2 regions of the Chryseobacterium sp. FR048 genome follow, and region 2 is predicted to be linked to the other one. Evidence: riboswitches for the same ligand, from Rfam matches in the RefSeq annotation. Region 2 holds a riboswitch; the other holds the start of a gene.
What was found. Region 2 has a riboswitch for cobalamin ahead of metE (5-methyltetrahydropteroyltriglutamate--homocysteine S-methyltransferase). Riboswitches for the same ligand answer to the same signal wherever they lie in the genome.

Region 1 (6,035 bases), on a different contig from region 2:
GCTGATGATTCAGAGTGGTATTCTGGTGCCTGTGCATCCTAAATCTGAAATGTTTTTCTTTGAGAAGATCATGACAGATATTGGAGATAACCAATCGATTGAGAACCATCTGTCAACGTATTCATCAAGACTGAAAAAGATGTCGGGAATCATCCGTGAAGCTGATTCGGATACGCTTTTACTTATCGATGAATTTGGTACGGGTTCTGATCCGGAACTGGGAGGTGCTTTGGCTGAAAGTTTTATGGAATTTTTCTATGATAAAAAGAGTTTTGCCATTATCACCACGCACTATACCAATATTAAACTGGTCATAGAACAGCTTCCCAATGCTCAGAATGCAGCGATGCTTTTCAATGAAGAAACGCTGGAGCCTATGTATAAGCTGGAAGTAGGCCAGGCAGGAAGTTCATTTACTTTTGAAGTGGCTGAGAAGAATAAAATCCCGAGGTTTATCATTCATTCTGCCAAGAAAAAGGTAGAACATGATATTGTGAATCTGGATAAGACGATTGTAAAACTGCAACAGGAAAAGTTTGAAGTTGAAAAACTGAAATCTGATCTTGCTGAAAGGAAAGAGTCTGTGGAAGACAAACGTGATAACCTTCAGAAACTTAATGATCAGCTTCAGCAGAAACTGTTTAATTTCCAGAAACTGTATGAAGAGGAACACCGTAAGCTTCAGTTCGGAAATAAGATTGAGGCTTTCATCGATAGTTATACGAAAGGAAAATCCAGAAAAGATGTTGTAAAGGATTTCGTAAAACTTCTGGAACAGGAAAAGTTCAGAAAACTAGGAAGTGACAAAGACGAAACCAAGCGTCTTCAGGTGGTTAAGAGAAAAATCACTCAACAGCTTAAAAAGGAAGAAGTGATTGAAAAAATCGCCGAAACCAATGAAAAACTGGAAGAACAACGTAAAACCGACCGCGCCATCTGGATGAAAGTAGGCCAGCGTGTCCGCATTACAGGAAGCACCAGTGTAGGAACGATCGAAAAAATTTCCAGAAACAAGGTGATTGTGAATTACGGAACATTCAAAACCACGATTGATGCGGATGAGCTTGAGAGAATTTAATTAATTTGACAATGAACTAATTGGAGAATTTGAAATTAATCATATGCAAATAGTAAAGAGAGAGTACTGAGAAGTGCTCTCTTTTTTGTTTATCATCTGATATTTTTCTACTTTTAATCAAAACAATATTCTATGAAACCATTAAAAGTATTATCAGACCTTATTCCAATACCAAGTTATACGGTCATTATCCTGTGTTTTTTCTTTCCGTTCTTTCTGATAAAATGTGGTGATACGACCTTAATGTCTATCAAAGGGACCGATCTTGTCACCGGAGTTTCTCAAAAAGCAATGAGTGAACGCATGAAAGAAAATCTTAAAAAAAGCTCTCCTTTTGGGGATGCACTCAAGGGAATTCCTGATGATCCCTCACAGAATACAGATCGTGAATATTCACCAATGGACAGTGATTCCAAAGATAAAAACAGCAGTGAAAATATTTCACCTAATCCGTTTATCATTATTGCCTTTCTGGCTGCCATTGTCGGAATTATCGTTCAATTGATAAAAAGTGTCAGAAAAAAATACCTCTACCACATTGTTGTTTCGCTGATAGGACTTGCTTCCCTTTTAATATTTTATCTGACGTTCCAGGCAAAAATGGAAGGTCATGGAAGCAATAAAATCGGAATGGGATTCGGAGATAAAGTAACTATCAGTTATGGCTTTGGAACAGCATTTTATCTCTGTGGGGTATTATTCCTAATCCTCCTTTTATTCTATGGAGTATATTCCTATTTCCTTAAAAATGATCCGGAAGCCATCTATGGTCATTCCAAACAGACTACTGAATCTTAACGTAATCAATAAAAAGGGTGTTTCAAACACTCTTTTTTTGTTTTTATCTTTTATCATTTCTGATCGTCATTCCCGGAATATTCTGAAGATTTCAGACAAAATACTGCTGCTTAAAAATGAACATCTGAAACAAATACAATATTTAAAGGAACTGCAACAGCATAATTATCTTCAGAAAAGCATTTAATTTATATATTTGGGGATTAAAAAAATTTCAAGATGACTTTCATAAACAAAGCATTGTACCTGTCAGCATTCAGTATTTTCTCTTTAGCTTTTGTAAAAGGACAGAATAAAGTGCCCTTCGGAGTCGTAAAAGCTGAAGAAGGCTATGCCAACGTACGTGTACATAAAGATAACTACAGAAAAATTGTAGATAAGATCCGTATGCGTAAAGGGGATGTTTTTGTTTATGTAAAGCCCGCTCCGGGAGAAACGGAATGGATCTGGATCAAATATCCTGAAAAGCAGGACGAAGATAAACCGTTTGTACGCTATGAAACTCTTGATAAGGAGGGAATGGTGAATAAAGAACGTATCGCTTATATAGACCAACTTCCAGCCTACACTCCGTCCAAGTCTAAAAACGGAAGATCACTTATTTTCACAGACAATTCTGATCCGAAAGTTCCTACTGCTCAGAGAAGCAAGGTGGTGATCGATGTCTACCCTTCCAATGCCGGCTACCGCAAGAAAGAAAAAGATGCGGAAGGCAAACTGCTTACCATTGATAAGGTAAAACCCTGGGGAATCGGAAATGATCTTCCTGAAGGAATGACCGAAATCAAATCGATCAGGGTACAGCAACCGGGAAGAGGTTCTGTTTTTGTAAGAGAAGCCATCAAAAATATGTTTCAGCCTACGATGGATTTTGAGAACGTAGGAGTAACCGCTCTTGACAATGATAATATTTTCCTTTATATGATCAATGGTAGCGGGGAAAACAGATATACTACCCTGTGGACCATCAAGAAAGGAAGAGTGATCAGCCAGATTATTTACCATAATCCGGAATAAATTCATTATTTTTGCCCCCGAAAAGTTTTAACGCTTATTCATCACAGAAACTGGTTCTGCCTAACCGCAGATTAAAAGGGAACCGTGTGAAAATCACGGACTGTCGCGCAACTGTAAGTAACTGAAATCTTTATCAAGAGATCCACTGTGCGAGGCATGGGAAGGAGATAAAAGATGTTACAAGTCAGGAGACCTGCCTTTTTCTTAAACAAAAAACTTTCGCGATCTGAAGTTTTATTGATCTGATGGATTGTTTCAGGAATTTCTAAGGTTCCTGTCATTATTCTGTTGTTTTGATACGATTTCATTTCGCTTTAATTAATAATGAAATATGACTACAGAAGAAAGAATTGAAGCTGCCGAAACCAGAATTTTTAAAGCGGTTTTCCCCAACACAACCAATCATTATGATACCCTTTTCGGAGGTACGGCCATGCAGCTGATGGATGAAGTAGCCTTCATTGCAGCGACCCGATTTGCAAGAAAAAGAGTAGTAACGGTAAGCAGTGATAAGATCGATTTTAAAAAGCCTATTCCAGCCGGAACGATTGTAGAACTGATCGGAAAAGTATCCTATGTAGGAAAAACCAGTATGAAAGTAAGCGTTGAGATCTATACGGAGCAGATGTATTCTTATGAAAGAGAAAAAGCGATCGTAGGAGATTTCACTTTTGTGGCTATTGACGAATTCAAAAAACCAATCCAGATTTTATAAATTTGATTTCCATGCCATAACTATTCCAGAAGTTTATAGGCCTCTTCTATTATTTGCTGAGGATATTCATACATTTCCAGAATTCTTATGGCATTGGGTTTTTGATTGACTCCTTTATTCAATGTATAAGTGAATTGAAGCTTATCTTTATGGATCTCTTCTGAAAAATAATACAAATCGTAATTATTTTCTTTCAGGAAATAGGCAATCTCCAGATCATGTGTTGTGATGCAAACCAGATTTCGATCAGAGTTTATGGCTTTCAGAACAGCTTTGCTTATAGCAATCCTTTCTTTGGTTCCTGTACCTTTAAAAATTTCATCAATTAAGATCAGATTATATCCTGTTTCTTCAAAGAAACCCTTTATCCGCAATACTTCCTCCAGATAATAGCTTTTGTTTTCATTAATATCATCCTGTATCGAAATAGAAGTCAGAATCCGCATAAAAGGAGCTTCATACCTATTGGCAAAGCAAAAACCAAAAGCCTGTGCAGCGATAGCATTTACTGCTAAAGACCGCATAAATGAAGTCTTTCCGGACATATTTGAGCCTGTGAGCACAATTCCAACATTAGAAATGCTAAGATCATTCCTTACACAATCATCAATAAGCGGATGATAAATTTTTTCCACCTGTATTGCTTTCTGATCTTTAAAAACAGGACTACATACCGGATATTCATTTCGAATTTTACAGAGATTGATCGCTGTATCAATTTTTCCAATATACTCATAGACCTTCAGAAGGTTATTTTTAGAAGCATTCAAAATGGTTACCTTTCTGCTGAAGCCAAAAATCTCCAGGTTGAATGTGATTCTTAAAATTTCCAATAAAAACCAAAAAACAACCAAAAATTCGTTTTTCGCCAGTTGTTCAGCAATATTGCTGGACCTGATTGTCCGTACTAGTTTTTTCAGGTTAATCGCTTTATATTCTTCTGCCAATTCCGGAGTTCTGCTGATATTACTAGCTACAGAAATGGAAGTATACAACCTGGAAATTATCGTATTATAATATTCCACATAGTTTTTATTCGCATAATGATAATAGGCATTCACAAAAAACAATGGAATCGTCAACATCAGAAACTGTTTCACAAAAACACCACAGATAAGGATCACGAAAAGCAAGATAAGGGACAGTTTCGCATAGTTCAGATACTTCCGATTAATGAAAACATCATTTTCTATCAGTTCAATAATCTCATAATCTCGGATCTTGTTAAGCTTTTCCAATTCCTTCTCTGCCAGTGACGTATTATTCCTCTCAAAATACACTGTATAATGATCTGAAAAAGAGTCCCTACTTTCTGTAATAAGCCTGAATTTTGAATAAAAATATTGCTTTCCTATTTTAGATTTTGTCCGGTCCAATTTAAAAAATAAAAGATCCAGATTCAGATCTTCAGCGGTTTCATCCGGAATATCCTGAAACACTTCTTTATCATTTCTTTTAAACAGATAATATTTCTTTATTGAATTAAGATCAAAATCCATTTTTATCTTAATTAGACACAGAAGTCAATCAATAGTTACAGGTTTTCTCTTTATTATACCAAAAAAAATACTCCACCGATCCGGAAAAGTATTTTTCTGATTAAACATCCTTCTAAACAAATGTTTACATAAAGAATCGGGCGGCCAAAGGCCGCCCGATTCTTATATTTCCAATTGCTTACAAGCATTTATTTTAAAACTTTTTCCGTTTCCAGGCTTCTGTTCAGCAATAGTTCGAAAGCTTCTCCCATTTCATCTGATGCTCTGGTAATGGCATTTTCAAGCATATTTCTGATTTGCTTCTCCGTCACACCAGCTTCTGTCCAGCTTTTTCCAGAAGTATGGGAATTTAAGATAAATGGCATTATCCGGTCGATGGCACAGGCAAAAATAGCATCCGGTGTTTTTTCATCTTCAAACTCAAGCCAAAGATTAAAGAATTCTGTACGCAGTGGCTCATCCAGGATTCCGAAGATCTTTTGTGCTGAAGCTTTTTCTCTTTCAAACTTTCCTATCATGGCTTTTTCGTCAAAAAGGAAGGTATCTCCGGCTTCAATTTCTACAAGATCGTGGATAGAAAGCATTCTGATCACTCTCAACAGATCAATATCTGCACGGTTTTTCGCATAAGGAAAAAGGATCTGAGCCAGAATAATAATCTGCCATGAATGCTCGGCTGTGTTTTCCCTTCTGGAATCATCTGCATTATAATTTCTTCTTTGTACATTCTTCAGGGCATCTACTGCCAGAATAAAATCGATCTCTTTCTGTATCTTCATTTTACTTTTCTTTATTATATTGTTCTGAGGTGTAAACCTTCGTTTTGGTTACCCATTTATTCTTTATCTTTTCTTTGGTGATCACTTTCACGCGGTCTTCCTGGGTCATATCTACTTCTTTTTCAAGAACTTTTTCCAGCCCTTTATTC
Region 2 (6,035 bases):
TCTCTCCCGTCTGAGATTCAATCTCTTTCAGGAAAAATGACGTCACCGCATAATCTCCAGGTGGATTGGAAGGCATTGCCTTAGAAGCCGTGGTTTCCCAATAATTTATATTCCCTCCAAAAATATATTTCACACCTTCTTTAGTTGTGACCTCAAATCCGTTAAAATTCCGGTTATTGGTATCATTAAGCGGAAGAATATTCTTTATTTTTACGTCATCATTATTTTTTAGAAATACGGGGATAAAGTTCTGGTCCAGATAGAATGATCCCGATACATCAGCAAACCTGAATTCAAAAATATCACGCTCCGTATCCATTTGAAATGGGGAATAACAAGCCGTCCGGATTTCTTCATCAGCGTCACAGTCTGAAGCTGTTTTCTGAATTAACTCGGCCCCACTTTTATTCATCCGCATAGCCGCCAGCTCATCGGTCAATCCATTGACAGTTCTTGTAATAACACCGCCGGCATTGACCACCCAGGTCATTCCTACATCGTTGGGCAGATCATCTACTTTTACACCTGCACCACTATATAAAATACTGACATCGGTACTTAATTTATTGGCTTTATAGGTAAATAAAGGAATATTGACATTAGCACTTCCGGTATGTTCATTTTCAGATGTCACATTGGTTGCTTTCACAAAAGAGAAAGACTGTGGACTTGGGGGAATAAAACCTGCCTGTGAAAATGCCCATAGAGAATTGCAAAACATCCAAACGAGGAATAGATTCGATAATGTTTTTTTCATGATTATTAGTTTCTTATTTCTTAATTAGTTTAGCCTTACAGCTGTTCTTGTTATTGTCTTTTGGAGATCAGGTAAGGGCAGATATGCCCAGAACTGCGCATAAAGTACATGCGCTGAGACTTGTTTTTTCATTACTGTGTTTTTTTTAAAGTTAATAGTTTTTTTTGCAAATTTATCTTTTAACGCTTAAAAGCAAAATTAATTGTATTTAATACAAACAATCAATACCTATTTATAGATATTCAATATTAATACCTCAATTCTCATGATCTATGCAAAGCTACTTCTGTATTGCGACAGAACCTGTCGCATTATAAATTTGTTCTTTATATTCCAAGTTGAGACCTGAGATTCTTTTTTAAAGCTTATATACCTTCATAATTCGCTTCGCTTTAACACCATAAAACGTTTTAACTTCTTCTATTTTTATACAATAAAAAGAGGCAACCCCAAAGAATTGCCTCCCAACATAAAATGTTTATTGAAATATTTTAAACTGCATACTCTACAGAAGCCTCTTTAGCAGCAGCTACCATTGCGATCAGAGCTTTTTCGGTTTCTTCCCAATGTCTGGTTTTCAATCCGCAGTCGGGGTTTACCCAAAGCTGATTGGCCGGGATTACATCCTGAGCTTTTTTCAGCAGCTCCACCATCTCTTCTTTGGACGGAACTCTTGGCGAATGAATGTCATAAACCCCGGGACCTATTTCATTCGGGTATTTGAAATCGGCAAAAGCGTTCAGAAGTTCCATCTGGGAGCGGGAACATTCAATGGTGATGACGTCAGCATCCATATCTGCTATATTTTCGATAATATCATTGAATTCGGAATAGCACATATGAGTATGGATCTGCGTAGCGTCTTCCACTCCACTTGCTGAAATTCTGAAAGCTTCTACCGCCCATTTCAGATAAGTCTGCCAGCCGTCTTTTCTTAAAGGAAGCCCTTCTCTGATGGCCGGTTCATCGATCTGGATAATTCTGATGCCTGCTTTTTCCAGATCCACTACTTCATCGCGGATCGCCAAAGCAATTTGTTTACAGGTTTCTGAACGGGGCTGATCATCACGGACGAAAGACCACTGCAGGATCGTCACTGGACCTGTCAGCATTCCTTTCACCCATTTATCAGTCTGCGATTGTGCATATTGAGACCAGTAAACCGTCATAGGTGTTGGTCTGGAAACATCACCAAATATGACAGGAGGTTTCACGCAGCGGCTTCCATAGCTCTGTACCCAGCCGTTTTTGGTGAATACAAAGCCTTCCAGCTGTTCCCCGAAATATTCCACCATGTCATTCCTTTCAAATTCTCCGTGCACCAGTACATCAATTCCGATGTCTTCCTGCCAGCGGATCGTTCTTTGGGTCTCTTCTTTCAGTAAGGTATCATATTGTTCCGAAGTCAGATTTCCTTTTTTGAATTGTGCCCTCCAGCTTCTTACTTCTGCCGTTTGCGGAAATGAACCAATGGTAGTGGTAGGAAATAAAGGAAGCTTTAATATTTTCTGCTGCTCTTCTTTACGGATTTTAAAAACATTATTCCTTTGAGCCTCTTTTTCAGTAATCGCCCCGGCTCTCTGTTTTACCTGATTATTATGAATGAGAGACGATGTCTTTCTATGGGCAACCGCTTTCTTATTTTCTTCAAAATCAGTAAGAATATCTTTATTTCCGGTTCCTTCAGCAAGTTCTTTAAGAGCAACAACTTCTTTTACTTTCTGCCTGGCAAATGCCAGCCAGTTTTTGATTTCCGGATTAAGTTCTGTTTCAAAATCAAGATCGCACGGAGCATGAAGGAGTGAGCAGGACGGCGCTATAAATATTCTTTCATGGCCTACTTTTTCGATTGCTTTTGTAATGAAATTCAGTGATTTTTCATAATCGTTTTTCCAGATATTCCGTCCATCAACAAGGCCCAGTGACAGGCTTAAATGTTCAGGAATTACATTCAAAACTTCTTCCAGCTGCTCAGGATTTCTGACAAGATCTATATGCAGTACATTCACCGGAATTGAGACTGCAAGGGATAGATTATCCTTTAAGCCATCAAAATAAGTGGCAACAATCAGTTTTAGCTTCGGGAATTTTTTTCTGATTTCGGAATAGATAGACTGATAGGTTTCTTTTGTTTTCTCCGATATATCCAATGCTAGAAACGGTTCATCAAACTGAATCCATTCGGCGCCCTGCTCCTGAAGCCTTGTTAAAATTTCAATATAAACAGGAAGAAGATTTCCAGCCAGTTCCAGTTTATCAAAACCGTCCTCTTTTTCTTTCCCTAAAAGAAGATAAGAAACAGGCCCGATGATGACCGGCTTTGCATTGATTCCGGCCTGTTTTGCTCCTGCAAATTCATTAAAAATTTTATCTGAGCTTAGTTTAAACTGTTGATTTTTATAAAACTCAGGAACGATATAATGATAATTGGTATCGAACCATTTGGTCATTTCCATGGCCGTAATATCCAGCCCATCTTTCTGGTAACCTCTGGCCATAGCAAAATAAAGATCCAGTTCGGTGCTGTTTTTTTTAAGTGCTATTTCATGGTAACGTTTCGGGATAGCACCTACAATTAAGCTCATATCCAAAACCTGATCATAATAGGAAAAATCGTTACACGGAATAAGGTCTATACCGGCTTCTTTCTGAATGTTCCAGTTTTGGTTACAGATATTCCTTCCCACGGTAAGAAGCTCTTCCAAAACAATTTTACCTGACCAATACTGCTCGCAGGCTTTTTTAAGTTCTCTTTTGCTACCAATACGCGGATAGCCCAGAATGTGAGTTTGCATTTTTTACAATTTTTTAGTTAAACTTAATGGTAAAGCTCTTTGAAATGCTTCGTAATGCTTTTACAGAAATTCACAGGCTCACAGCGACATACCCGGCAATACAAATTCTCTTAAAAGAAAATGCATATCCATTATATCATCTGTATGACCCAGGCTTCAGACCGCGAAAGCATTGTCAATTCAGTAAAGGCAGGTCTCCTGACTTGTAACGGCTTCTATCATCCTTCCCGCTTCTGGCAGTGGATATGCGTGGATAGAAACCTTTGTGTGTTACTTACAGTTGCGCGACAGCTCGTGATTCTCACACGATTCCCTATTAATCTACCTTAAGTAAAACCTTTCCTGTTTGATGAAGTATAAAGAACTGTATCTTTTGTCTATATCAATCGATACTTTCAAAAGATTTTAATTTTGTGTAAAATTAATTATACAGAATAAACAAATAACAAACATGATAAAATTAAGCAAATTAAACTTAAAAATAAATTTGAAACAGAATATAATTCTGTAAATTTGATCGTTTTTATACTCTTAAAGAATAATATTCTGTGGAAGAACTTGATAATAAAGATGTACAGTTACTGAGACTGCTTCAAAAAAATGCTAAACTGACCGTTAAAGAGCTTGCCAAAGAAGTCAACCTCTCTCCTTCCCCTGTTTTTGAAAGGGTAAAAAGACTTGAGCAGGAAGGCTACGTAAAAAGGTATGCAGCTGTATTGGATGCTGAAAAACTCAACCGTGGATTTACAGTTTTCTGTCAGATCAAATTAAAGATTCACGACCGATCTGTGGGCTATGATTTTGTGAATGAAATTCTGGAAATTGAAGAAGTTGCCGAATGCTACAATATCTCCGGAGATTTTGATTTCCTTCTGAAAGTTCAGGTTCGGGATATGAAACATTATCAGGATTTTGTATTTAACAAACTGGGCTCGGTAGATTCTATCGGGAGTACACATAGCACATTTGTAATGGCTGAAGTGAAAAACAATCATGGCCTGACCATATAAATAATCTCATTCATTTTTTTACCACATCATTCTTCGATCCATTTCCGGAAAGAGGCAGTATTGCTCTGACTTGTGATCAGGTGGCCTTGAAAGCCTTTTATCTGAAGGGCCAGTGTATTTTTATTATAGCGTTCTATTTTCTCAACGTGCTTTTTCTGGACAAGCTGTCCCCGGTTGATTCTAAAAAAAGAGATTGGGTCAAGTTGATTTTCAATCTACTTTAAAGTAGACTCATTCAGCGGATGCTTTTTACCTGCCGTATCAATAGCAAAGACAATTCCTTCTTCCGCCTCAAAAAAAAGAATATCTTCAGTGTTGACAAAGTAGATTCCCTGATGGGTACTCACTGTAAAGCGGCTTTTATATTTTTTTTCCGGATTAGACTGACTCAGCATCTGTTGAAGCTGGCTCAAAACATCGGTTTTTCCTAATGCCTGATCTCTCAGCAACATGAATTTATCCCAGACCTTTTTGAAGCGGTCCTGAGAAAAAGGTTTTAAAAGATATTCAATTCCATTGGTTTCAAAAGCATTCATCCAAAACTGATCGTAGGCTGTCGTGAAGATGACAGGACAAGTGATCTCCACCTGTTCATAAATAACAAGCTATAATTGAGTCCATTGACAGAATCATTGGACTCAATTATTTCTATATGCTTTTATATTAAGTTTCTGGATTTCAGTTCATCTTTCAAAGCCTGATTATCTTTTTTCCATGCATTGATGGTAAAAGCAACGAATACAAGTGGAAGCAGCGTAAAAATTCCTACTCCATTTTTTATGGTACTGTAAATCGCAACTCCAATTAAACATCCTAAGAGCACGGCATTCATTATTTTGCCGGATTGGATCTTTTTATTTTTATCCAGTAATTCCTGGTCAGTAAGCTCGTTTAATTTTTTCTCCATTATTTAAAGGTTTGGTTATTGTTTTTCCAGATTATATCGTCCTGAAGCTTCAGATCATTCATCTGTTTTATGAGTTTTAAAAATACAAAAAAGAGAATATAAACGGCATTAAATTCTTATTTACCTATACCTCTCTAAAAGCAATGAAGCTATAGTTACAGAGATCTACTCATTTTCAGTACCATAGCAATGAACACTCATTTTTTCAGTATATTTGATAGAGGATGAAAACCTCCAAAACTCTACGAAAATGATATACTCAATTTCAAATAAGAACATGCCTTTCCGCTTTCCATTGAATATGAAAGCCTTGTTTATCATGCTTTCCGGGATTATTATTATGATTGTAGGTTTACATATTTTTCAGGATTTCTGGGAATCAAAAAGAAGCGGATATACTTTCAGCTTCAGCGAATCATTATTATTTAAGAGCATATGGTTTCTCTATATTCCGATCCTGATGGTTTTGTACCAAAAGATAAGAAATACAGGTCTTCAGCATTTTACCAAAACGGCAATATTCATTGTATTCCCAATCATCATACACCTTACTATACTTCCCTGTA

Region 1: another riboswitch for cobalamin. It lies ahead of AC106K_RS09915 (acyl-CoA thioesterase); the one in region 2 lies ahead of metE (5-methyltetrahydropteroyltriglutamate--homocysteine S-methyltransferase).

The regions. Positions count from the first base shown of each region.
Region 1 is NZ_JBXDSE010000003.1:130,795-136,829, forward strand. Features, by position in the region: gene AC106K_RS09900 (endonuclease MutS2) at 1-1,078, shown strand, start outside; gene AC106K_RS09905 (hypothetical protein) at 1,211-1,876, shown strand; gene AC106K_RS09910 (hypothetical protein) at 2,096-2,893, shown strand; cobalamin riboswitch at 2,928-3,108, shown strand; gene AC106K_RS09915 (acyl-CoA thioesterase) at 3,225-3,608, shown strand; gene AC106K_RS09920 (MutS-related protein) at 3,629-5,107, opposite strand; gene AC106K_RS09925 (HD domain-containing protein) at 5,296-5,886, opposite strand; gene AC106K_RS09930 (XAC2610-related protein) at 5,888-6,035, opposite strand, start outside.
Region 2 is NZ_JBXDSE010000009.1:11,771-17,805, forward strand. Features, by position in the region: gene AC106K_RS22275 (hypothetical protein) at 1-757, opposite strand, end outside; gene metE (5-methyltetrahydropteroyltriglutamate--homocysteine S-methyltransferase) at 1,249-3,552, opposite strand; cobalamin riboswitch at 3,724-3,908, opposite strand; gene AC106K_RS22285 (Lrp/AsnC family transcriptional regulator) at 4,101-4,562, shown strand; gene AC106K_RS22290 (LytTR family transcriptional regulator DNA-binding domain-containing protein) at 4,589-4,777, opposite strand; gene AC106K_RS22295 (LytR/AlgR family response regulator transcription factor) at 4,778-5,149, opposite strand; gene AC106K_RS22300 (hypothetical protein) at 5,221-5,469, opposite strand; gene AC106K_RS22305 (LytTR family DNA-binding domain-containing protein) at 5,720-6,035, shown strand, end outside.